DNA from 4 places in the Bradyrhizobium sp. LeoA1Lang genome. Region 4 is predicted to be linked to each of the others. Evidence: predicted binding sites of a transcription regulator. Region 4 holds the regulator's gene; each other region holds the start of a gene.
The links. The regulator LexA, encoded in region 4, represses DNA repair genes until DNA is damaged. The targets are predictions, from matches to a motif close to TGTTCNNNNTGTGTTCNG.
Positions count from the first base shown of each region.

Region 1: a site for LexA is predicted at 2,763-2,780, ahead of recA (recombinase RecA). Genes of this name have one in related genera too.
Region 2: a site for LexA is predicted at 1,485-1,502, ahead of ACZYOF_RS12135 (DNA recombination protein RmuC). Genes of this name have one in related genera too.
Region 3: a site for LexA is predicted at 1,974-1,991, ahead of ACZYOF_RS17555 (ATP-dependent Clp protease adaptor ClpS). Genes of this name have one in related genera too.

Region 1 covers NZ_JBVAPG010000042.1:36,859-42,767, forward strand. Annotated here, with positions in the region: gene ACZYOF_RS16585 (PaaI family thioesterase) at 1-133, opposite strand, end outside; gene ACZYOF_RS16590 (hypothetical protein) at 325-603, shown strand; gene ACZYOF_RS16595 (hypothetical protein) at 687-917, shown strand; gene ACZYOF_RS16600 (DUF6894 family protein) at 1,024-1,257, opposite strand; gene ACZYOF_RS16605 (hypothetical protein) at 1,369-1,578, opposite strand; gene ACZYOF_RS16610 (hypothetical protein) at 2,411-2,578, opposite strand; gene recA (recombinase RecA) at 2,883-3,971, shown strand; gene ACZYOF_RS16620 (hypothetical protein) at 4,073-5,053, shown strand; gene gcvP (aminomethyl-transferring glycine dehydrogenase) at 5,208-5,909, opposite strand, start outside.
Region 2 covers NZ_JBVAPG010000026.1:58,860-64,768, reverse strand. Annotated here, with positions in the region: gene ACZYOF_RS12140 (AmpG family muropeptide MFS transporter) at 1-203, opposite strand, end outside; gene ACZYOF_RS12135 (DNA recombination protein RmuC) at 246-1,454, opposite strand; gene def (peptide deformylase) at 1,625-2,152, shown strand; gene fmt (methionyl-tRNA formyltransferase) at 2,295-3,230, shown strand; gene truA (tRNA pseudouridine(38-40) synthase TruA) at 3,234-3,971, shown strand; gene dapE (succinyl-diaminopimelate desuccinylase) at 4,185-5,351, opposite strand; gene ACZYOF_RS12110 (MFS transporter) at 5,544-5,909, opposite strand, start outside.
Region 3 covers NZ_JBVAPG010000046.1:38,533-44,441, reverse strand. Annotated here, with positions in the region: gene ACZYOF_RS17560 (Tex family protein) at 1-1,727, opposite strand, end outside; gene ACZYOF_RS17555 (ATP-dependent Clp protease adaptor ClpS) at 2,023-3,750, shown strand; gene ACZYOF_RS17550 (alpha-ketoglutarate-dependent dioxygenase AlkB) at 3,779-4,450, shown strand; gene ACZYOF_RS17545 (DUF763 domain-containing protein) at 4,631-5,887, shown strand; gene ACZYOF_RS17540 (CYTH and CHAD domain-containing protein) at 5,895-5,909, opposite strand, start outside.
Region 4 covers NZ_JBVAPG010000033.1:1,240-7,148, forward strand. Annotated here, with positions in the region: gene ACZYOF_RS13945 (molybdopterin molybdotransferase MoeA) at 1-903, shown strand, start outside; gene lexA (transcriptional repressor LexA) at 1,108-1,809, shown strand; gene ACZYOF_RS13955 (hypothetical protein) at 2,103-2,528, shown strand; gene ACZYOF_RS13960 (hypothetical protein) at 2,715-2,900, shown strand; gene ACZYOF_RS13965 (ComEC/Rec2 family competence protein) at 2,910-5,198, opposite strand; gene ACZYOF_RS13970 (MFS transporter) at 5,601-5,909, shown strand, end outside.

The DNA.
Region 1 (5,909 bases), on a different contig from region 4:
CACCGGCCTCCTGCGGCGGCGCAGCATCAAAGCCTTCGATCGAGAGATTGAGATCGAGCACCCAGGGGGCAAATACCTCGCCGAGCACCCGTCGCGCATCATCGATGCCGAATTCCGTGACCTCTTCTTGCATGGGGCGCTCGTTCCTCTCCCTGGATGATGATGGTATTCTAGAGGGCATTCCGGGGAAGGGAACAGCAGGGCGGCCGGCTTGAAATTGCCAGACTTTTGGCGCCGGATCGCACCTGCGGCCTGCTTTGCGGTGCGGCTTGGGCGATGCTATACGCCAAGCCAACCCCGAGGGGAGTAGTAAGGGAGCATCTCATGAGAATTCTGGGCGCCATCGCTGTCGCGGCGCTGCTGGCAACGCCGGCCTACGCGCAAATTTCGACCCCCCATATCAACCTGCTTGGCGACGGGCCGACGAAGACGCCGGACGAGATCGAGCAGGACCAGATCAGGGATAAGGCCTACAGGGAATCGCTGAAGAAGATTCCGGACGCCAAGACGTCATCCGATCCGTGGGGTACCGTGCGGAGCGACGCCCCCAAGGCCGCCACCCCGGCCAAGCCGAAGACCAAGACCGGCAGCGCGCAGCAGTAAGCGCCGGCGTCGACGCGGAGACTCGGATTCGGTCTCCGCTCTCCCTATATTTGGCCGGTCGTCACCTGGTTTGGAATTGCGACATGGCCTTGCGTCCGCGTGATCTTGCGAGCCGAATGGCTGCCCGGCGAAAGCGGGGCGACGGCTTCATGCGCGAGACCTTTACCCTGCCGCGCGACGAGGCGCGGCTGAAGGCGCGCGACTTCCTCAACCGGTATCCCAAGGCCGCCTATATGAGCGCGGTGGAAAGCTGGCGCGAATTGCCCGGCGACAGGATCGAATTCACGATGCGGCGTCTTGCCAGCGCCGATTGAGAGGTAGAGCGTTTTCGAGCGAAGTGGACACCGGTTCGCGTGAAGAAAACGCGTCAAAACAAGAATCTAGAGCTTCGGTTCTGATTCAATCAGAACCGAATATGCCCTAGTCCAGCGTTTTCGCGACCAGCCGAATCCGGAAGATCGGGCTCTTGGCCTCATCCAGCAGTTCGATCTGCCACTCCGCGTTTTCCCGAAGATGACGCGATACGCCGCTGATCATGTCGGCGCAGACACGAGTCATCTCCTTCCAGGCAGCATCGCGATCAGCAAACTCCGCACCGTCATTGCAGATGCCGGTGCCGTTGGCGGTTCGGATGCGAAAGAAATAGAGCGGCATGAGATGGCACCGGCGCATCAAAGGCCGCCGACCGGCAACCCACTGGGAGCAAAAACTCAGTGGAGGTCCTGACAGGGGAAAGATCAATCCCGGTTATTTACGGTAGTGCTGTCAGCGCAATGATGAGTTTGCGGCGCTGCTCGCTTCGCGGCTGGCCTTCTTCAGCTCGCGGTCGATGCGTAACTGAACCCGTCGGATCGCCAGCAATTGAAGCTTCGCCTCGGTCTTGCCGGTCTTGATTGTATCGCCGATCTGAAACTGCCACTTCCACACACCGGGGGTGGCCAGTGTGACGGTATATTCGACGCCCTTATGGATCATCTTTTAGGCTCCGCGCACAGCCGGCGGTATTCGAGGCCGAACGAAAGGTTGCGCCACATCGCAATCTGCCGAAGGGCAGTTGCCGCAGCCTTGCGCGATCCGATCGCTGGTCCCGGTATTCCCAAACCCTACCAATCGCCGTCCCCGGGTTTAACGTAAGTTAACATCGATCGAATCCCACCGTTCCAGCGGAGTGCATATTTTTCCCAAAGCTTGGTCAGTTCCGCCAGGACGCGCCGTTGCCACGTTCGATCAAATTGCTTCATGCGATGCGTGACGGAACTATCTCGGAAACGTGGCAGCCGGCCGCGGCCCCTCGGACAAGCCCGCTACAGGTCCGGACCCACGAGCAACTTGTCGTCCGAGGAACCCGAAGCACCCTGCGATCCCGTCAGGCGTGGAGGGATACCGTCAAGCAGCCCCCGTTCGAAAACCCGTGCGTTCTCGGGCAGATGCACCAAATCGCGAACATTTTGATGGAACTTTGTTCTTCTCCGGAGAACTACGGCGCCCGCGCGGGCTCGATCGGTACATGGGCACCCGTCCTCGCCCATATTGAGTTTCAGTCGCGGACGATCGCTGTCGTCGCGGCGAGGCAATCGTAGCTGAGCAATGGGGACTGCGGGTCTGCGCGAGTCGTTGCACCACTGCTTGCCGGCGGCGGCGATCGATGCCCGCGAGCAAACGATCGCGCGCAAGCATCGATCTGGAACGCGTGTTCCGAGAAACCTTCGCAGGGCGCACGACGAGCTTTGCGCGAGCGCCCTGATCGATCGCAGCCGAGTTCACGACTGCCAGTTCTTCCCACCCATCTCGGCGGGATGGCGCGGCCTTACCGTTGCAACTGCCATTGCTCGGCGTAGACAGCCAGTCGATCATATTCTTCGGCGATCTTAAGCAGCCTTTCGCGCGAGTTACGGTACGCAAACGACTCTGCGTTGGTGCGCGTCTCTTCCGCTCGCTCTCGCCAGTAGCGCGGGTCTTGCAGCGTGTTTCTCATGGCATTTCCCGTTCTGATCTGTCCGAAAGACAATTCCGGAACGGAAGAGATGCTCTCTCGCTAGGAAGGAAACCCGGATACCCGCTAACTTGCGTTAAGTTCGAAAGGAACTTCGTTCTCGGTCGGAGAACTACGGATTGTCGCTCTCTCTCTCTCTCTGGAACTTGGGGCGCCCGAGTTCAAAAAGAACATATTGCGAACATGGAACAAAGGTGGTACATAATTTCCGACGCAATAAACCATCGATTTCTTATCGCGCCCCGTTTGTCCCGCTAGCGAATCCCCGTCATAAGGAGCACATCCCATGTCCGTCACTACGCTGCGTATTGTCGAAGGATCCTCCATGGATAAGTCCAAAGCTCTGTCTGCTGCGCTGTCCCAGATCGAGCGCCAGTTCGGCAAGGGCTCGGTGATGAAGCTCGGCAAGAGCGACCGCTCGATGGATATCGAGACGGTATCGTCGGGGTCGCTCGGGCTCGACATCGCGCTGGGCGTCGGCGGCCTGCCGAAGGGACGCGTCGTCGAGATCTACGGGCCGGAATCCTCGGGGAAAACCACGCTGGCGCTGCACACGGTGGCTGAAGCCCAGAAGAAGGGCGGCATCTGTGCCTTCATCGACGCCGAACACGCGCTCGACCCGGTCTATGCGCGCAAGCTCGGGGTCAACATCGACGAACTCCTGATCTCGCAGCCCGATACCGGCGAGCAGGCGCTTGAAATCTGCGACACCTTGGTGCGCTCCGGCGCGGTCGACGTTCTGGTGGTGGACTCGGTGGCGGCGCTGGTGCCAAAGGCCGAGCTCGAAGGCGAGATGGGCGATGCGCTGCCGGGCCTGCAGGCGCGGTTGATGAGCCAGGCGCTGCGCAAGCTCACCGCCTCCATCAACAAGTCCCACACGATGGTGATCTTCATCAACCAGATCCGCATGAAGATCGGCGTGATGTACGGCTCGCCGGAGACGACGACCGGCGGCAATGCGCTGAAGTTTTATGCCTCCGTCCGCCTCGACATCCGCCGCATTGGTGCGATCAAGGAGCGCGACGAGGTGGTCGGCAACACCACGCGCGTGAAGGTGGTGAAGAACAAGCTAGCGCCGCCCTTCAAGCAGGTCGAGTTCGACATCATGTATGGCGAGGGCGTCTCCAAGATGGGCGAGATCCTTGACCTCGGCGTCAAGGCCGGCATCGTCGAAAAGTCCGGCGCATGGTTCTCCTATGACAGCCAGCGGCTCGGTCAGGGCCGCGAGAACTCCAAGGCGTTCCTTAGGTCCAACCCCGACATCACCAGCAAGATCGAGCTCGCGATCCGGCAGAACTCCGGCCTGATCGCCGAGCAGATCCTCGCCGGCACCCCCGAGCGTGACGCCGACGGCGATGAGCCGGCGGAAGAGTAAGTTTCAAGATATCCGATTTCTTCGCGGGAAGCGGGCGCTGAGGACGTTGAGTTGCCGACGTCTTCGGCGCCCGTTTTGTTCGGGTGATTGCCGAGGGGGCCATGAAGCGCCTGATCCTGACCAGCTCGTCCGGCTACTGCCTCATGCGCATGGATCTAGCTGAAGCCGTCATTCCTTTCACCACTCGTCTTGTATGGGGTCCATTGCCGTTTCCTGACAGTTTCGCCACCTATGTCGCCGCGCGTTCTGAGCAGCACGGTCCGGGATCTCATTGGTCGGACTTCGTCGGCGAGTTTCGAAACAACAGCGAAGCTCGCAAGGACCTCGCCTTGGTCGACTTCTGCGAGCCATACAAAACTGTCGAGCTATGGTTTGATCCAGGGCCGGATGATCAGTTGCAATTGATCTCGCTGCTCGATTTCTTTCGCTCCCACCCGGAAACAGTGGCCAAGTTGAGGTTGCTCATTGTCGACTTCGATCTGCTCATGATGGACCACGAGGGACCCGCCGCGACGGACGTACGCAAAGTCGACGTCACCGAGGCGAAGCTTGAAACGGGAAGCATGAGCTGGCAGGCGTATCGGGCGCCGACGCCGGAAGCCTGCTTCAACCTCCTCGGCAAGGAGTTGAGCGCACTACCGCTGCTGAGGACAGCTCTGATTGACCTTCTCGAAGAGCTTCCCTCCAGCACAACTGGACTCGGCGCGACGGAGATGCGCCTGCTGGAGCTGATTGCCGCAGGATACCGGGATACGAATTCGCTGTTCCATCTTCGCGGCCTTCGCCAGCGTCGTGTGTTCAAGGAGTGGGAGATCGGGTCTCTGCTGGAGGGGCTGGCGCACGGTCCGACGCCCGCCGTGGCTGGTCTCGATGATGAACTCCGTACCCTCAGGAGAGATAACTACCGCGGCCGCGGCGCGGCATACAAGCGAAGCCGACTGTCGCTCACCAAGTTTGGCAAGGCGGTGCTTGCCCACAAGGAAGATTTCAGCCGTCACAACCCAATCGACCGCTGGTGGGGCGGCACACATTTGACCAACGATAACCTCTGGCGCTGGAATCCAGGGCTGGTCGCGTCCTGACGATCCCGTAGGATGGGTAGAGCGCAGCGAAACCCATCATTGCCGCCAAGCGCATAGGGCGATGGGTTTCGCAGCGCTCTACCCATCTTACAATTCTACAATTTCGTCATTCCGGGGGCGCGCTTTGGCACGCCCCCGCATTGATGTGGTCACCTCACTCCGCAGCTTCCGCGTAATCGCTCACCGGCGGGCAGGAGCACACTAGGTTACGGTCGCCGTAGACATTGTCGACGCGGCCGACAGGGCTCCAATATTTGTCTGACCGGGAGACGCCGTCCGGGAAGCAGCCCTCGGCGCGGCTGTAGGCGCGATTCCATGCATCGTCCGCGATGTCGTGCACGGTGTGCGGCGCGTTCCGGAGCGGCGAGGCCTCGACCTTGAAGCGGCCGCTTTCGATCTCGGCGATCTCCTGGCGGATCGCGATCATGGCATCACAAAAACGATCCAGCTCGGCCTTGGATTCGGATTCCGTCGGCTCGATCATCAGCGTGCCCGGCACCGGGAAGCTCATGGTCGGCGCGTGGAAGCCGTAGTCGATCAGGCGTTTGGCAATGTCGTCGACCGTGACGCCGGCCGAGGTCTTCAGGGGACGCGGATCGACGATGCATTCATGCGCGACGCGGCCCTTGGCGTTGCGGTACAGCACCGGGAAATGCGCCTGCAGGCGTGCCGCGATGTAGTTGGCATTGAGGATCGCGATCTCGGTGGCGCGCGTCAGGCCTTCGCCGCCCATCATCAGGATATAAATGTAGGAGATGGTCAGGATCGACGCCGAGCCGAACGGCGCGGCCGACACCGGTCCGACCGGGTGCGGCGTTCCGCCATTGGTTGCGGGGTGGCCGGGCAGATAAGGGGC
Region 2 (5,909 bases), on a different contig from region 4:
ATGGTGCCGAGATCGACGCCGACCTCGCGCATCCACACCTGCAGCGTCGACCCGGACAGCGCCAGCGGCAGGCCTGACGAGAAGCCCAGCACCAGCACGATCAGGACGCGCGGCTGCAGATAGACGGCAAGGCTGTCGCGCCAGGAGGTGGCGGCAGGCTCGGCTTTCTCGGTCGCGGCGGCTGTCGCTTCAGGCGCGGTCATGCAGCCCTGTTAGCAGATTCGACGGGAAAATCTGCCCCTGTCCTACTCGCCCGCCTGCAGCTTGGGCGGGGCGGGGAACAATTCGGGCCGGCCGCTCGGCACAATCCGCGGCAGTTCCACCGGGGCATCCGACTTGCTGAAATCGAGCTCCTCGATGCGGCCGGCGCGCTTCTCGATCTTGTCGGCGGAAACCAGGATCTGGCGCACGTCCTCGTTCACCTGCGAGAAATGGTTCTGCAGCTTGAGCACGCGGTCGCGCAGCCGCGACAGATCGTCGCCGAGCTTGATCACCTCGGTGCGGATCTGGTCGGCGGCATCGCGCATCCGCGCGTCCTTCATGATCTGCTGCATTACCTGGATCGCGAGCATCAACAGCGAGGGCGACACCAGCACCACGCGGGCGCGGTAGGCCTTCTGGATCACATCGTCGAAACCGTCATGGATCTCGGCATAGACCGACTCGGACGGCACGAACATCAGCGCGGTATCCTGGGTCTCGCCGGCGATCAGGTATTTCTCCGCGATGTCGCTGACGTGCTTCATCACGTCGTTGCGCAGGCGCTGGCTGGCAATCTTGCGTTCCTCGTCGCTGCGCGCATCGTGCAGGGCGGTCATCGCCTCCAGCGGGAATTTCGCGTCGATGCAGAGCGGGCGCTGGTCGGGCAGGAACACCACGCAGTCCGGCCGCTTGCCGCTCGAGAGGGTGAACTGGAATTCGTAGGAATCCTTCGGCAGTCCGTCCTGGACGATCGCTTCCATCCGCGCCTGGCCGAAGGCACCGCGCGACTGCTTGTTGGCGAGCACGTCGCGCAGCGTCGTCACCTGCGTCGTCAGGTCGGTGAGGTTCTTGTGCGCGTTGTCGATGATGCCGAGCCGCTCATGCAGATGGCGCAGGCTGTCCATGGTGTGGCGCGTGGTCTGTTCCATGGACTGGCCGACGCGATGGGTGACCGAATCCAGGCGCTCGTTGACGGTGCGCGCCATCTCGGCCTGCCGGCCGGCGAGCGCCTGCGTCATCGCATCGACCCGGCCGCTCGCCTCGCTCTGGGCGCGCAGCACCTCGGTCAGCCGCTCTTCCAGTTCGTCGGCACGGATGGTCTGCGCGACAGCTAGTTCTGCGCCGCGCCGGGAGGACCGCGCGATCACTATGGCGATCGTCAGCAGCAGGACGAGCGCGAGCACGCCGAACGCAACCAGCGCATCAGTGACGCGGACCGGCCAGTCGCCGACCATGAAGAGAATCTCGTTCATAGAAGCGCTATAGCCGATTCGCTGGCGGGCGCGAACGAAAGTGGAACATTTATGGTTAACAAGCCGTGAAGTTTCATGGTTAAGAATGGCTGAAGAATCATGGTTAAGGCGATCTTAACCGGTTCCGGATCGCATTGACCCCGGCATATCAAGCGCTTAAATCGCCCGCCATGGCCCTAAGAGAAATCATCATCCTGCCGGACAGGCAGTTGCGGCTCGTCTCCCAACGCGTGGAAAAGATCACGCCGGAGATCCGCAAGCTGGTCGACGACATGTTCGAGACCATGTACGAGGCGCCCGGCATCGGGCTGGCCGCGATCCAGGTCGCGCAGCCGCTGCGGCTGGTCACCATGGATCTCGCGAAAAAGGACGAGAACGGCGAGACCACGCCGAAGCCGCGCGTCTTCATCAACCCGGAGATCATCTCGGCGTCCGAGGAGAAGTCGGTCTACGAAGAGGGCTGTCTGTCGATCCCCGAATATTACGAGGAGGTCGAGCGGCCGGCGCGGGTGCGCGTGCGCTTCACCGACATCGACGGCAAGGTGCATGAAGAGGATGCCGAGGGCCTCTACGCCACCTGCATCCAGCACGAGATCGACCATTTGAACGGCATCCTGTTCGTGGACTATCTGTCGAAGCTGAAACGCGACCGCGTGCTGAAGAAGTTCGCCAAGGCCGCCAAGCGCGTGGCGGAGTAAAGCCGGCGCTATTTTCGCCGTCATGCCCGGGCTCGACCCGGGCATCCACGTTCTTTGCTGCCGCGGGCGCGAAGGTCGTGGATGGCCGGGACAAGCGCGGTCATGACGAGTACTCTACCTTTCAGCCGAGGTAACCCGCCCCATGCCGCTCCGCCTGATCTTCATGGGTACGCCCGATTTCGCCGTGCCGACGCTGCTCGAACTGGTCGCGCACGGCCACGAGATCGCCGCCGTCTATACCCGCGCGCCGAAGCCGGGCGGGCGGCGCGGCCTGCAACTGCAACCGACGCCGGTCGAGCAGAAGGCACGGCGAAACAGCATTCCCGTGTTGACGCCGAAGACGTTGAAGACGGCGGAAGCGCTGGAAGAATTCCGCGCGCATCAGGCCGATGCGGCGGTCGTGGTTGCCTATGGCATGATCCTGCCGCAGGCGATCCTCGATGCGCCGAGGCTTGGTTGCTACAACCTGCACGCTTCGCTTCTGCCGCGCTGGCGCGGCGCCGCGCCGATCAACCGCGCCATCATGGCGGGCGACGCCGGGACCGGCGTGATGGTGATGAAGATGGATGTCGGTCTCGACACCGGCGATATCGCGATGGCCGAGCGGCTTCCGATCACCGACCGGATGACGGCGGCCGATCTGCACGATGCGCTGGCGCCGCTCGGCGCCGACCTGATGGTGCGGGCAATGGCCGCGCTGGAACGCGGCGGGCTGCAACTGACCGGGCAGAGTGAGGACGGCGTCACCTACGCCGCCAAGATCGAGAAAGCCGAGGCGCGGATCGACTGGAACAGAGCTGCGCACGACGTGCTGCGGCACATCCACGGACTGTCGCCATTCCCAGGCGCTTGGGCCGAATTGCCACACGACGGCGAATCGGTGCGCATCAAGATTCTCCGCTGCGAGCTCGCGAGCGGCTCGGGCACGCCGGGCACCGTGCTCGATGACAACCTCGCGATCGCCTGCGGGGAGGGCGCCATCCGTGTCCTCGAGCTGCAGCGCGAAGGCAAGGCACGGATGAAGTCGATCGACTTCCTGCGCGGCACGCCGCTGAAGGCCGGCGCGCGGTTTACATAGGTCATGCCCCGCTACAAGCTCAGCATCGAATATGACGGCACGCCGTTCTGTGGCTGGCAGATCCAGGACCATGCGCCGAGCGTGCAGGGCGCGCTGGAGACCGCGGTGAAGGCGATGTGTGGCGAGGACGTGCGCGTCCATGGCTCCGGCCGCACCGATGCCGGCGTGCATGCGCTCGGACAGATCGCGCATTGCGACATCGCAAAGCCGTTTCCGCCGGACCGCCTGCGCGACGGCCTGAACGCGCATCTGCGTCCAAATCCGATCGCGGTGCTCGCGGCCGAGATCGTACCGGATGATTTCCAGGCGCGCTTCTCCGCAAAGAAGCGCCATTACCTCTATCGCATCAGGAACACGCGCGCGAACCTTGCGCTCGACATCGGCCGCGTCTGGCGCGTGCCACGCCATCTCGATACGGACGCGATGCATGAAGCCGCGCAGCGCCTGATCGGTAAGCATGACTTCACGACCTTCCGCGACACCGAATGCCAGGCGAAATCGCCGGTGAAAACGCTCGACCAGCTTGATGTCACGCGCAACGGCGATGCGGTCAGTATCGTCACCTCGGCGCGCTCGTTCCTGCATAGCCAGGTGCGCTCGCTGGTCGGCTCGCTGGTCTGGGTCGGCGAAGGCCGCTGGACCGCCGACGATCTCGCCGCAGCCCTTGCCGCCCGAAACCGCGCCGCCTGCGGGCCGGTGGCACCGCCGGAGGGCCTGTATCTCGTGCGGGTGGAGTATTAGACCTCGGCCCTCTCCGCCGTCATGGCCGGGCTTGTCCCGGCCATCCACGCCTTCCTTGTGGGAGGGTGGGCGAAGGCCGTGGATACCCGGCACAAGGCCGGGCATGACGACGGATACTTAACCCCAAGCGGAGAAGCGTGGATGGCCGGGACTAGCCCGGCCATGACGGCGGAGTGAGTGGCGACGGCGGAGCAAACGCCTCAGTCCTGGAGACTAGGCAAAATACCTGTCCAGCACGCCGCGAAAGACTTGTGTCAGTTTTTCCAAATCGGCGATCGGCGCGCGTTCGTTGATCTGGTGCATGGTCTGGCCGACCAGGCCGAATTCGATCACCGGGCAATAGCTCGAGATGAAGCGCGCATCCGACGTGCCGCCCGAGGTCGAGAGCTCCGGCTTGCGTCCGGTCACCGCCTCGATCGCCGCCACCGCAAGGTCGGTGAACGGGCCGGGCTTGGTTACGAACACGTTCGAGTTCGACGGCTCCCAGACGATGCGGGCGCGGATGCGGTTGCCGCAGGCTTTGGCCAGGCGTTCCTCCACCAGCGTGCGCAGGCTCTCCTGGGTGTGGTTGTCGTTGTAGCGGATGTTGAATTTCGCCCGCGCCTGGCCGGGGATGACGTTGCTTGCGGTATTGCCGACGTCGACGGAGGTGAATTCGAGGTTGGACGCCTGGAATTGCGCGCTGCCGTGATCGAGTGGCTCGTCGCTCAGCGCCACGATCAATCGCGAAATATCGGGCACCGGATTGGAAGCGCGGTGCGGATAGGCGACATGGCCCTGCACGCCCTCGACATAAAGCGTGCCGGATTGCGAGCCGCGGCGGCCGACCTTGATGGTGTCGCCGAGCACCTCGACATTGGACGGCTCGCCGAGCACGCAATGATCGAACTTTTCGCCGCGCTCGGCCGCCCATTTCAACAGCTTGATCGTGCCATTGATGGAAACGTCTTCCTCGTCGCCTGTGATCAGGAACGAGATCGACCCTTTTCCGTCTTTTTGCGGCTTGCCGCCATGGTCCTTCAGATACTCCAGCACCGCAGCGACGCTGCAGGCGATGCCACCCTTCATGTCGACGGCGCCGCGGCCATAGAGAAAGCCGTCCTTCACCTCGCCGGAGAACGGACCATGCGTCCAGGCGGACTCATCGCCCGGCGGTACCACGTCAGTATGGCCGGCGAAGGTGATGTGCGGCGCCTGATCGCCGATACGTGCATAGAGATTGTCGATGTCGGCGGTGCCGGGCTCGCTGAAGGTGACCCGGTGCACCTCGAAGCCGGCGGCCTTCAGGATGTTCTCAAGCACGCCGAGCGCGCCGGCGTCGGCGGGCGTGACGGAAGGGCAGCGGACAAGGTCGCGCGTGATGGAAATGGCATCGGTCATGCGTACGGACTTAACACGCCACCGCGGCGGCGGGCCAGCCTTGCGCGGCATGCTCCCGACTTCGTGTTACGGCGCTCAGATCATGATCCGATTAGACGGAATCGGATCATGATCTCATCTCTTTGTTTGAGCATGATCTTTTCGGAAAACCGGTTTCCACTTTTCCGGATCATGCTCTAGCGACGCAGCCGATCAGCCTGTCGCTACATTGGCGCGGCCCCGCACGCTGACTAGACCTGCCAGTGCAACCAGCGCAAAGACGGCACCCGCGAAGAACGTAACTTGCGGTCCGGCACTGTCCCATAACGCCCCCGCGATCACGCTGGCCGCAAGCATCGCGATCCCGCAGACCAGGTTGAAAAAGCCGTAAGCTGTGCCCCGCAGCTCGGCGGGCGAGGTATCCGCGACAAGCGCTGCCAACAGCCCTTGCGTGAAGCCCATATGCAGTCCCCACAGCGCGATGCCCAGCGCGACACCGGTCATGCTGGGCAGAAGCGCGAGCAAAAGATCGGCGACGATCAAAAGCACGATACCGAACGCCAGCACGGTTGTGCGGTC
Region 3 (5,909 bases), on a different contig from region 4:
ACCACCGGATAGGCTTCGGGATGCACGCCGGACGTATCGAGCGGGTCCTCGCCATCATTGATGCGCAGGAAGCCGGCGCATTGCTCGAACGCCTTCGGCCCCAGCCGCGGCACCTCCTTCAGCGCCTTGCGCGACTTGAACGGGCCGTTCGAGTCGCGGTGCTGCACGATGCTTTGCGCTAAGCCGGGCCCGATGCCCGACACCCGCGACAGCAGCGGGACGGAGGCGGTGTTGACGTCGACGCCGACGGCGTTGACGCAGTCTTCCACCACGGCATCGAGCGAGCGCGCCAGCTTGCTTTCGCCGAGATCGTGCTGATACTGGCCGACGCCGATCGCCTTGGGATCGATCTTCACCAGCTCGGCGAGCGGATCCTGCAGGCGGCGGGCGATCGACACCGCGCCGCGCAGGGTGACGTCCAGCCCGGGCAGTTCCTCCGACGCATAGGCAGAGGCCGAATAAACGGAAGCGCCGGCCTCCGAGACGACGATCTTCGTCATCTTCAAGTCCGGCAGCCGCTTCACCAGTTCGGTGGCGAGCTTATCGGTCTCGCGCGAGGCCGTGCCGTTGCCGATCGCGATCAGGTTGACGCGATGCTGAATGGCGAGCTTACCGAGGATCGCGAGCGCCTCGTCCCATTGCCGCTGCGGCTCGTGCGGATAGACCGCTGTCGTCGCCAGCACCTTGCCGGTCGCATCGACGACGGCGACCTTGACGCCGGTGCGATAGCCGGGATCGAGCCCCATGGTGACACGCGCACCGGCGGGCGCCGCCAGCAAGAGGTCGCGCAGGTTGGAGGCGAACACCCGCACGCCTTCGGTTTCCGCCGCCGTCCACAGCCGCATGCGCAGGTCGATGTTGAGATGCACCTGGATCTTGGTGCGCCACGCCCAGCGCACGGTTTCGATCAGCCATTTGTCGCCGGGACGGCCGAGATCGGAAATGCCGAAACGTTTCATGATCTTCAATTCATAGGCACTCGGCACGCCGGCAACCGGCGGCTCTGCCTCCGGCTGCATCTGCAGGTCGAGAATCTCCTCCTTTTCGCCGCGGAACAGCGCCAGGATGCGGTGCGACGGCAGCTTGTGCAGCGGCTCGCTGAAGTCGAAATAGTCCTTGAACTTTTCGCCCTCGGTCTTCTTGCCCTTGCGCACGGCTGAGACCATGCGCGCATTCGTCCACACCTCCTCGCGCAGCGCGCCGATCAGATCGGCGTCCTCGTCGAAGCGCTCGACCAGGATCGCGCGCGCGCCTTCCAGCGCCGCGGCGGCATCGGCCACGCCCTTCTCCGCATCGACGAAACCTGCCGCCTGCGCTTTCGGATCATGCTGCGGCTGCGTCATCAACAGCTCGGACAAAGGTTCGAGCCCGGCCTCCTTGGCGATCTCGGCCTTGGTGCGACGTTTCGGCTTGTAGGGAAGATAGATGTCCTCCAGACGCGCCTTGTTGTCGGCGGCCATGATCTGCGCTTCGAGCGCGGCATCGAGCTTGCCCTGCTCGCGAATCGAATTGAGGATCGCGGTGCGGCGCTCCTCGAGCTCGCGCAGATAGGTGAGCCGTTCTTCCAGCGTGCGCAATTGCGCGTCATCGAGCGCGCCGGTCAATTCCTTGCGATAGCGGGCAATGAACGGCACCGTGGCGCCCCCGTCGAGCAACGTGACGGCCGCCTCGACCTGCTGTTCGCGCACGCCAAGCTCTTGCGCAATCTGCTGATGAATCTTTGCCACGCAATTCCCTCTGCACCACTTCGAAGCAACCGAACCACCGGTCGCGAGGACGCCGCTTATGGACCATGCCCGCCGATTTGATCAAGTCGCAGCGACAGGCAGTTCACAAGCGCGGCCCGCGCGAACGGCGAATCGGTATCGCGGTCTGTGCGCCGTCAATCTGCCGAAGATGTGTCGAATCGTCCTCCGGCAAAGCTCTCCGACATTTTCTAGTTTGGCCTGCTTGACGAAGGGCAGGTTTCGTGATGTTCTTTTTTTGTTCTTTCGATCTTAAGTTGCGTACAAGAGGTATTTCATGGACGACGGGTATACCGGCGCCGAATCGTTTCAGTTTGTCTTCCACAATGATGATGAGACGCCACGGGAGTTCGTCAGGGAGCTCTTGCGCGCCGTGTTCGGCAAGTCGGAACGGGAGGCGATCCTGTTCGCGGCCGAGATCGACCAGCAAGGCAATGCCACCTGCGGCCCTTATCCGTCCCGGGTCGCGGCGGCGCTTTGGAAAACCGCGCAACAGCGCATCAGCGCGGCCGGGCATCGTCTTCAGATTACCAGCGAGGCAGTAAGGACCAGCGGCCCATGCGATTTGTGCGGCGCGCCGCCGCCGGTGCAGGAGGTGCAGCTCGGCGACAAGATCGCCTGCCTCTGCAGCGATTGCCTGCTCGCGGCAAGGGATGCATCCGAAAAATTGCAGGGCGAAGAATTCAGATACACATACGTCGCGATTGATTGGCATTTTGCCGGCATTCCGCGCAACCAGCTCGTGACGCGGGCGCGCGGCTTTCCGGGTCATATGCGTGCGGACGTTCAAGTCGCGCTGGACCGATTGCTCGCCTCACCGATCCACTTCTTCGGCGTCCACGAAGAATATCGCTACGAGACGCTGACTTTTGCGGGATTGATGAATGACGGGCGCAATGCGCCGGTGATCGCTCCGCCGCAGTATTATGAAGTCGACGTCGGCGAGCCGGCGGCGGTGAAATGTCTTAACAACGGATTGTGGCTGTGCCGCGCTGGCGAGCTTCGCTACGCGGTGCTGCTATCAATTTATCGCGAATCCCGCAACGAGGACGCGATCCGGATCGAGATCGCGGTGCCGACCGGCGCAACCGGCGACACCTTCGTGCAGCGCTGTTTTTCGGAACTCGAGCAAGCGGTGCAGGCAGCACGCTCCTATCGCGGCAAGATTCTTTCGCTCGACGGCGGAGCCGAATATCGCGGACGCTCAAGGGGAGTAACGGTGCACCGGTTGCCGCCGATCGATCGCGAGGCCGTTATCCTGCCCGAACCGACCCTAAGACTGCTTGAGCGCAATGTTCTGAACTTTGTCGGTAGCCGCGACGCGCTGCGCCGACTGGGTCAGTCGACGCGCAAGGGCATCCTGCTCTATGGCCCGCCGGGCACCGGCAAAACTCACACCATCCGCTATCTCGCGACCAACCTGCCGGGACATACGACGCTGATCATCACCGCCGAACAGATCGGGCTGCTCGAAGCCTACATGAATCTGGCGCGGCTGCTGCAGCCGACGATGGTCGTCATCGAAGACGTAGACCTGATTGCCAGCGACCGCGAACTGATGGGCCCGTGCGAGGAATCGCTGCTCAACAAATTGCTCAACGAGATGGACGGGTTGAAGGAGGATGCCGACATCCTGTTCGTGCTCACCACCAATCGCCCCGAAGAGCTCGAAAGCGCGCTGGCCGGCCGGCCCGGCCGCATCGACCAAGCGATCGAGGTGCCGCTGCCGGATGCGATCGGCCGCGGCAAGCTCGTGCGGCTCTATGGCAAGAACCTGCCGCTTGAGGAGAGCACCGTCGATGAAGCGGTGCGGCGCACGGATGGCGTCAGCGCCGCCTTCATCAAGGAGCTGATGCGGCGCCTCGCACAGGCCAGCATCGCGCGCGACGGCGGCAAGTCGGTGATATCAGCCGACATCGACGAGGCGCTCGACGACATGCTGTTCGCCGGCGGCCGCCTCAATGTGAAATTGCTCGGCGGCGCGCAGGAGATGGCCGCGGAGTGACGCACGCGCGCGTGAAGGGCCGCCGCACCTGGTCCGGCGATGCGATCGACGGCCCCCTTCATGCCGCGCTGTTCCGCCCTATATTAAGGGCCGATCCTGCCATGCCGAGATAAGGACCGCCGGCCTGACCGAGCAGCTCGCCCTTTTTGCCGACAATTCCTCCGCGTTTTCAGCGCCGGAGGGACTGCGCTATGCCGCCGATTTCCTTTCGCCCGACATCGAGCGGGAACTGATCGCGCGCATCGCGGCGCTTCCGCTGCAGCCGTTCCAGTTCGGCCAATATCAGGGCAAGCGGCGGGTGGCCTCGTTCGGCTTCCGCTACGACTATACGGAGCGCCGGCTACGCGAGGCCGATTTCATCCCCGACTGGCTTGGCCCCGTGATCGGGCAGGTCGAGGCCTTTGGCGGATCAGGGACCGAGATCGCCCAGGCGCTCTGCACCGAATACGAGACCGGCGTCGGCATCGGCTGGCACCGCGACAAGCCGCAATTCGACCGGATCTTCGGCCTGTCGCTGGGATCGCCGTGCAAGTTCCGCTTCCGCCGCCCGGCCGGCGACAAGTGGGAGCGCTTCACCCTGGAGGCGCAACCCCGGTCGATCTACCTGCTCTCGGGTGAGGCCAGGCAAATCTGGGAGCATAGCATCCCCGCCGTCGAAGCACCCCGCTACTCCATCACCTTGCGCACGATGCGGGACTGAGCGGCGCACCAGTGCCGTAGCCCGGGTGAGCGTCAGCGTAACCCGGAGCCGCTCTCAACGCAGTCTTAAGAAGTCCCGGGTTGCGCTGCGCTCCACCCGGGCTACGAAACTCGGCGCGACCTCGCTCCTATGGCGCAGCAAGAACTGCTACACTCCGTCTGATTCCGCATCGGGACCCCCATGGCACGACGAACCGGCAGCGCCGATCTTCCGCTCCATAACGGGCGCGTGCCCGCGTGGCTGGGCCAGCGCATGTCCACGCTCGGCGCGATCATCACGCAGGCGATCGTCCACCATTACGGGCGCGAGGAGTTCCTGCAGCGTCTCGCCCATCCGTTCTGGTTCCAATCCTTCGGCGCGGTCATGGGGATGGACTGGCATTCTTCTGGAATCACCACGTCGGTGATCGGCGCGTTGAAGCGCGGGCTCCCGCCGCTGCAAGACGAGCTTGGCATCTATGTCTGCGGCGGCCGCGGCAGCAACTCGCGTCGCACGCCGGACGAATTGACCGCCCTCGGCGAACGTACCGGCTTCGATGGCGCGGCGCTGACACGCGCCAGCCGGCTGGTGGCCAAGGTCGACAGCGCCGCCGTCCAGGACGGCTTCGAGCTCTATCTGCACGGCTTCTTCGTCACCGAGGACGGCAAGTGGACCGTGGTGCAGCAAGGCATGAACGGCGACAAGCGGCAGGCGCGCCGCTATCACTGGCATTCCGAAAATCTGCGCAGCTTCGTCGACGAACCGCACAGCGCCATTGACGGTCCCACGCAGGGCGAGATCATCAACCTGACCGACCACCGCGCCGAACGCTCGCGCTCGGCACAGCTCGATCTGCTCGGCGCGCTCGGCCCCGACGGTATCGCACGCGAATATGCCGCGCTTTCGAAGCAGCCCGATCCGCAGCCGGAGCTGCCGCATCTGATCATGCCCGCGCATCACGACGTGCGCGCCAGCGACGTGTTCACGCGCCGCTTGCACGGCACGCTGGCGGCAGCCGCCGAATGCGGCCCGCGCGATTTTCCCGAACTGCTGCTGACATCAGGCGTCGGCGCGCGCACCGTGCAGTCGCTCGCGATGGTCGCCGAAGTCGTCCATGGCGCGCCCTACCGGTTCAAGGATCCCGCGCGGTTCTCGCTCGCCCATGGCGGCAAGGACCGCCATCCCTATCCGGTGCCGATCAAGGTCTACGACGAAACCATCCGCGTGCTGAAATCGGCCGTGCAGCAGGCGAGCCTCGGCCGCGACGAAGAGATACAGGCGCTAAAGCGCCTCGACAATCAGGCGCGCCTCTTGGAGCGAACCGCAACCGGCCCATCCTTCGATGCGTTCGTCGCGCAGGAAGGCAACCGATCGCCCGCGCTCGGCGGCCGCTCCGTGTTCGGATGGGAGGCGGATATCGCTGGCAGCAAGCGCGCGACATCGGACAAATCGAAGTAGCGCGAATTCACACCACTTGTAG
Region 4 (5,909 bases):
GATGCCGTCGTGATCCAGGAAGACACCCGGGTCGATGGCGATCACATCACCATCACCGAAGCTGCCATCGCCGGGCGGCATATCCGTCCCGCCGGCGTCGATTTCCGTGAAGGCGACGTGCTGCTCAGGCGCGGAAGCCGGCTGACCGACCGCGCGCTGTCGCTGGCGGCGGCGTCGATGAACTATCCGGAACTTCCCGTGCGGCGCCGGCCGAAGGTGGCCGTGCTCGCGACCGGCGACGAACTGGTGATGCCGGGCACCTCTCCGGGCCCGGGCCAGATCGTCTATTCCAACGGCTATGCGCTGCGGGCGCTGGCGCGCGCGGAAGGCGCTGAAGCGATCGATCTGGGGGTCGCCGCCGACACGGTTGCCGCCACCACCGAGGGCATCCGCCGCGCGCATGCCGCGGGCGCCGACATCCTCATCACCACCGGCGGCGCCTCGGTCGGCGACCACGACCTCGTAAAGCCGTCGCTCGAGGCCGAGGGCGTCACCATGGCGTTCTGGAAGATAGCGATGCGGCCCGGCAAGCCGATGATGCATGGCCGACTCGGTGCGATGCGGGTGATCGGCCTGCCCGGCAATCCGGTGTCGTCCTATGTCTGCGCCTACCTGTTCCTGGTGCCGTTGATTCGTGCCCTCCTCGGCCGCTCGGCGATTCATCACGTCATGGAAAGCGCCCTGCTCGGCCGCGATCTCGCTCCCAATGATCAGCGCGAAGATTATCTCCGCGCGCTTCTCGAAGAGCGCGACGACGGCACGCTGATCGCAACGCCAGTCACCAAGCAGGACAGTTCGCTGCTTGGGAATCTCACTGCGGCGCAGGCACTTGTGATCCGTCCGCCATTCGCGCCGGCTGCCGCAAAAGGCGCGTCTTGCGACATTCTCCGATTGCCTGAATGACGCCGCGACCAGCACCTACTGGAGCAGCATCTCTGATCGCGTTCACCAGAAATTAAGTGGTTGCGGAACACATATCGAACATATAGTGTCCGTTCATGATTTGTTTCGAAACTCGCTGTCTACGAATGGGAGTGCGTGACTCCCGAGATCAGCTCTTCACAAGTCTCGGATCGAACGACGCTACCAACCGGGGGAATGCTCGCGATGCTTACGCGCAAACAGTATGAACTTCTGCGTTTCATCAACGAACGGCTGAAAGAGGCCGGCGTGCCTCCTTCCTTCGACGAGATGAAGGACGCACTCGACCTGCGCTCGAAGTCCGGCATCCACCGCCTGATCACGGCGCTAGAGGAACGGGGCTTCATCCGCCGCCTGCCGAACCGCGCCCGCGCGATCGAGGTGATCAAACTGCCTGAGCTCTCGGCCGCCGGCAACGGCCGCCGCGGCTTCACGCCGAGCGTCATTGAGGGCACGCTCGGCAAGCGCACGACCAGCGCGGCCGTGGCCGAGGACGATGGCAACCGTCCCGTTGCTGTTCCCGTGATGGGCCGGATCGCGGCGGGTACGCCGATCGAGGCGCTGCAGACCCGCAGCCACACCATCAGCGTGCCGCCCGACATGCTCGGCTCCGGCGAGCATTATGCGCTCGAGGTGCGCGGCGATTCCATGGTGGAGGCCGGCATCCTCGACGGCGACATGGCGCTGATCCAGCGCAACGACACCGCCAACACCGGCGACATAGTGGTGGCGCTGATCGATGAGGAGGAAGCGACGCTGAAGCGCTTCCGTCGCCGCGGCGCGTCAATCGCGCTTGAGCCTGCCAATGCGGCTTACGAAGTCCGCATCCTGCCGCCGAACCGGGTGCGGATCCAGGGCAAGCTGATCGGGCTTTATCGCAAGTACTGAGCGGCCGGCGACGCAGCAGCTCGTCCGGTACTTTGGTGGGTGCTCTGCCCTCAAGGACACTGACAAGAGCTGCTTAGAATGATTAGAATAAGGCCCCCGGTAAGTTCGCCGGGGCACTCTCGGTGCAAGGAGATGTGCGGCGGCGCCTCGCTATCGTGTTTGTGAACGGTGAGAGGGCGCGGGCCGTACAAATGCCAAGAACGGAGCAGAGGCTTATTAGTTATCGTCCACTCTGATAGAGGCCTGCGCCTCTCCCAGGCCCGGGTCGGCTATCTCGAATGAGGAGCAATCCGATGTGTGACTATAGCCTGCACGCCGTGGCGACGCGTCCCGCCCAGGTTGGAGAGACGCTTATCACCACCACCTTCCGCGGCACCTCGACCCGCGGCTTCGCTTCGGAAAGCGATCCGACGGTCGCAGTCTGCATGCTTCCCGGGACCGAACTCGCGTTCGCCGATAACGTCCGTTACGACAATCGCTGGATCTGGACCAAGACGACCGGCTTCCGTGTCGGCAAGTTCAACCAGATCGATCCGCATATTCGGGATCGTCATCACGACGCGATCGAATTCCCCGATGGCAGCCATGTGCTGGTGACCCAGCTCTGCGAAGGGCAGCGGGCGACCGTGCTGCAATTGCCAGTGACGCATCATGTTGCAGAGCCGGCACCGAAGGCGGTCGAGCAGCGCCCCGCGCCGAACCCGCTGTTCATCGGCTGACAGCTTCCGGCAGCGTGCGCCGCCGGTCTCGGCCGGCGGAGCGTTGCCGCGAGTGAAAAGCAAAGTGTTTTGAGCGGCCCCGGAGGTCATCCGGGGGCGCATGTGATTTTGTGTTGAACGGACGCTTTATTCGCCAAGGGGGCGTGATCGGTGGTCACCAAGATCACGTGGCAAAGAGCCGGACGAGTGGCTGAGCCCGGCCGATACATGTTCAGGTTCGGCTGGCTCACCGTCGCAGCGGAAGATCTCGCGATCTGGGAGCGATTTCCGGATGCGACCTTCACGCTTGTGCAAATGCCGTCGCATTCGGGCGGCCCGGATGAGTTTCGGCTCGGCGCCTTCGAGCTAGCGGCCAACGCCGGCGGAGATTGAACGGGGCGCTCAGTCTTCCGACTGCAGGTCGGATTCGGACGGGGTCGCATCGATGGCGCGCGGCACGGGTGCCCCCTGGATCCGGATCGTGGTCTCGACCTCGCCTTCGCCTGACATCGCAGGCGACCACGGCCGGTCGAGGCCGGCGGGCCTGACCGCGTCGATGACGAAGCCGTTCCGGTTCCGCCTTAGCGCCAGCCCGCCCTGCCGCCGCAGCCGCTCGGCATCGATGACCGCCGCCGCGCAGCCTGGCGGCACCGGCCGTGCGGTCACGATCAGCACCGCCCGCTCGCAATCGTCCGCGAGCGCCTCGGATCGCTGGGTGAGCGCGATGAACGCGCCACCGGCCGCAGAGGTCACGCAGCCGCTCTCATCGCAGGACACGCCCTCGGTCAGCGACGAATCGCCCGCGGTGCGGGCATCGGCATCCGCGGCCAGCCACTCCTTGGCGAGAAACGCATCCTTCGCAGTCCGCATCAGGTGCAGCCGCCCGTCACCGCCGCGGACGGCGACATTGCGGCCGTCGCCGGAAATCAGGATGTCCGGTTGCGGCGCCCCCACCGCCCAGACCACCGCAATGAGAAGCACGGCCGCGCCGACGAAGCGCAGCGGCGTGCGCAACAGCCCGAGCAGGATGACGCCCAGGCTCGCGGCGATCAGCGGGCCGATCCCGAACGCACTGACGTGGCCGACCGCGCCCGGCAGCGCGGCGACTCCCTGCGCGACCACGATCATCCAATCGATTCCAGTGCCCATGATCGCCCAGAACACACCGTCGAAACCGAACGGCATCGCCAGCAGGCCAAGCAGGCCGGCCGGCATCACCAACGCCGACACCACCGGCATCGCCGCGAGGTTGGCGAGCACGCCAAAGGGCGCCACCCGGTGGAAATGAAAAGCGGCATAGGGCGTGGTCGCCAGCCCCGCCACCAACGACGCCAGCAGCAGCATCGCGACCTCACGCCCGCCCCACAGCGCGATCCGCGCGGTCGTGGAATGGTCTGGCGCGGCAAACAGATGCGGCATGCCGATCTGCACCAGCGCCACCAACCCGAGCGTCGCCGCAAACGACATCTGGAAGCTTGGATGCACCAGCGCCTCCGGCGCGATCGCGAGCACGATCATGGCCGCGACCGCGAGCGTCCGGAACGTCACCGCGCGGCGGTCGACCATGACGGCGATCAGCACCACTGCGGTCATGAGGAACGAGCGCTGCGTCGCGACCTCCGCACCCGACAGCAGAAGATAGAAGGCGGCCGCCACGAGCGCCGCCGCGGCAGACCATTTCTTGATCGGAAAGCCCACGGTGAGCACCGGAAACAGCGCAAGCAGCGCGCGAACCGCGAAGAAGACCACGCCCGCGACCACGGCCATGTGGTAGCCCGAGATCGACAGCACGTGCCCGAGCCCCGAGATGAACATCGCATCATTCACCGGCTCGGAGATCGCATCGCGCCGGCCGGTCAGGAGTGCGGTCGCGATCGCGCGATTGTCGCCTTCGAGCACGTTGCGGATCCGCGCATCGATCGCATCGCGCATGCCCTGCATGAAGGCCGCATAGCGCAGCGTAAATCCGCGGCCTTCCGGCGGCGCGGTCGTCTTGATGGCGCCGAGTACGAAACCGGACGCGCCGATGCCCTGGAAATAGAGATCGCGGCCAAAATCGTAGCTCCCGGGCCGCAGAGGAGCGAGCGGCGGCTGCAGCCGCGCCTTCAATTCGACGAAGCTGCCGACTTCGGGGGCAGTGCCCTTCTTCACCGACAGCCGAACGCGCTCAAGTTTCGGCGTGCCGCGCTGGCTTTCGATGCTTGCGACGCGCAGCACGAAACGGTCGGTGCGCTCGCGGATGTCACGCGTCTCGACAAATCCGGTGAGTGACACCGAGAACATCGGCCGCGCCAGCACGCCATGCGCGACCCGCGCGGTTCGCCAGGTGGCAACGGCAAAACCCGCCGCAACGGCGGCAATCATGACGGCGACAGCGAACGCCTGCCGTCGCCTGAGCAGGAACGCGACAGCGCACAGCGCGATCGCGACGATGACCGCGACCGACAGCACCGGCTCATGGTCGGCGGCGAAGTAGAGCGCGATGCCGCTGCCGAACGCGACCGGCACCCAGGGCAGAAGCCGTCCGGCGCCCGCTTCGGCGCGGGCCCACTGGCGCAACGTCTCGACGATTGGCGGCCAGGCGCCGACGCCGATCGGGGCATACCCACCCGCCGGCGCCACCGCCTCGCGCGGCGGCCAGGTGCCGGCATAGCCGCGCCTGCCGCCCGGCGTCCTGCCCTCGTCCGACATCCTGCGCCCTGGACTACCCCTGTTTCCGCAAAGCTACCGGAAGCGGGTATCCACGGGATAGCGGAACAGATGCGAACGTCGTGCCGGTACGCTTCCGATCCCGGCGCTGGTGTCTTCAGCCGGCTTCAACCCCGACTGCGCCGAAAGTCTCATAAGGCCGCAGTCCCATTGAGGATTAGACTGTGGCTGCGCCTCCGCCCGGACAGACGGGATGAGGCAGTGGTGGCTCGCGGTTCGAAGACCGCTGGAGCCCTTCTCAGGTGGTTCAAGGCTTCCCTGAGACCGGCGTTGCGGACGCAACTTGCAAATCAAGCTTGTAGCGTCGCGCATCACGCGTACTCCGCGAGCGAATAGAGCGCTGAAAAACGCGAGGAGAAGTCATTGAACTAATGGGAGCAGCACATGGCAATTCAGGTACCGAGCGATTTTCGCCGCGTGATTGTTGCCGCGTCGGTCGGAAACATCATCGAATGGTATGACTTCTATATCTTTGGCAGCCTGGCCGCCGTTCTGTCGGTCAAGTTCTTCGAACAATCCCACCCCGTCGCAGCCCTGCTGAGCACGATCGCCCTGTTCACTGCAGGGTTCCTGATCCGTCCGCTCGGAGCATTCCTCTTTGGATGGATGGGCGACCGGGTCGGCCGCAAATATACGTTTCTCATCACGCTCACCGGAATGGGACTGGGAACGGGCGCGATCGGCCTGATCCCG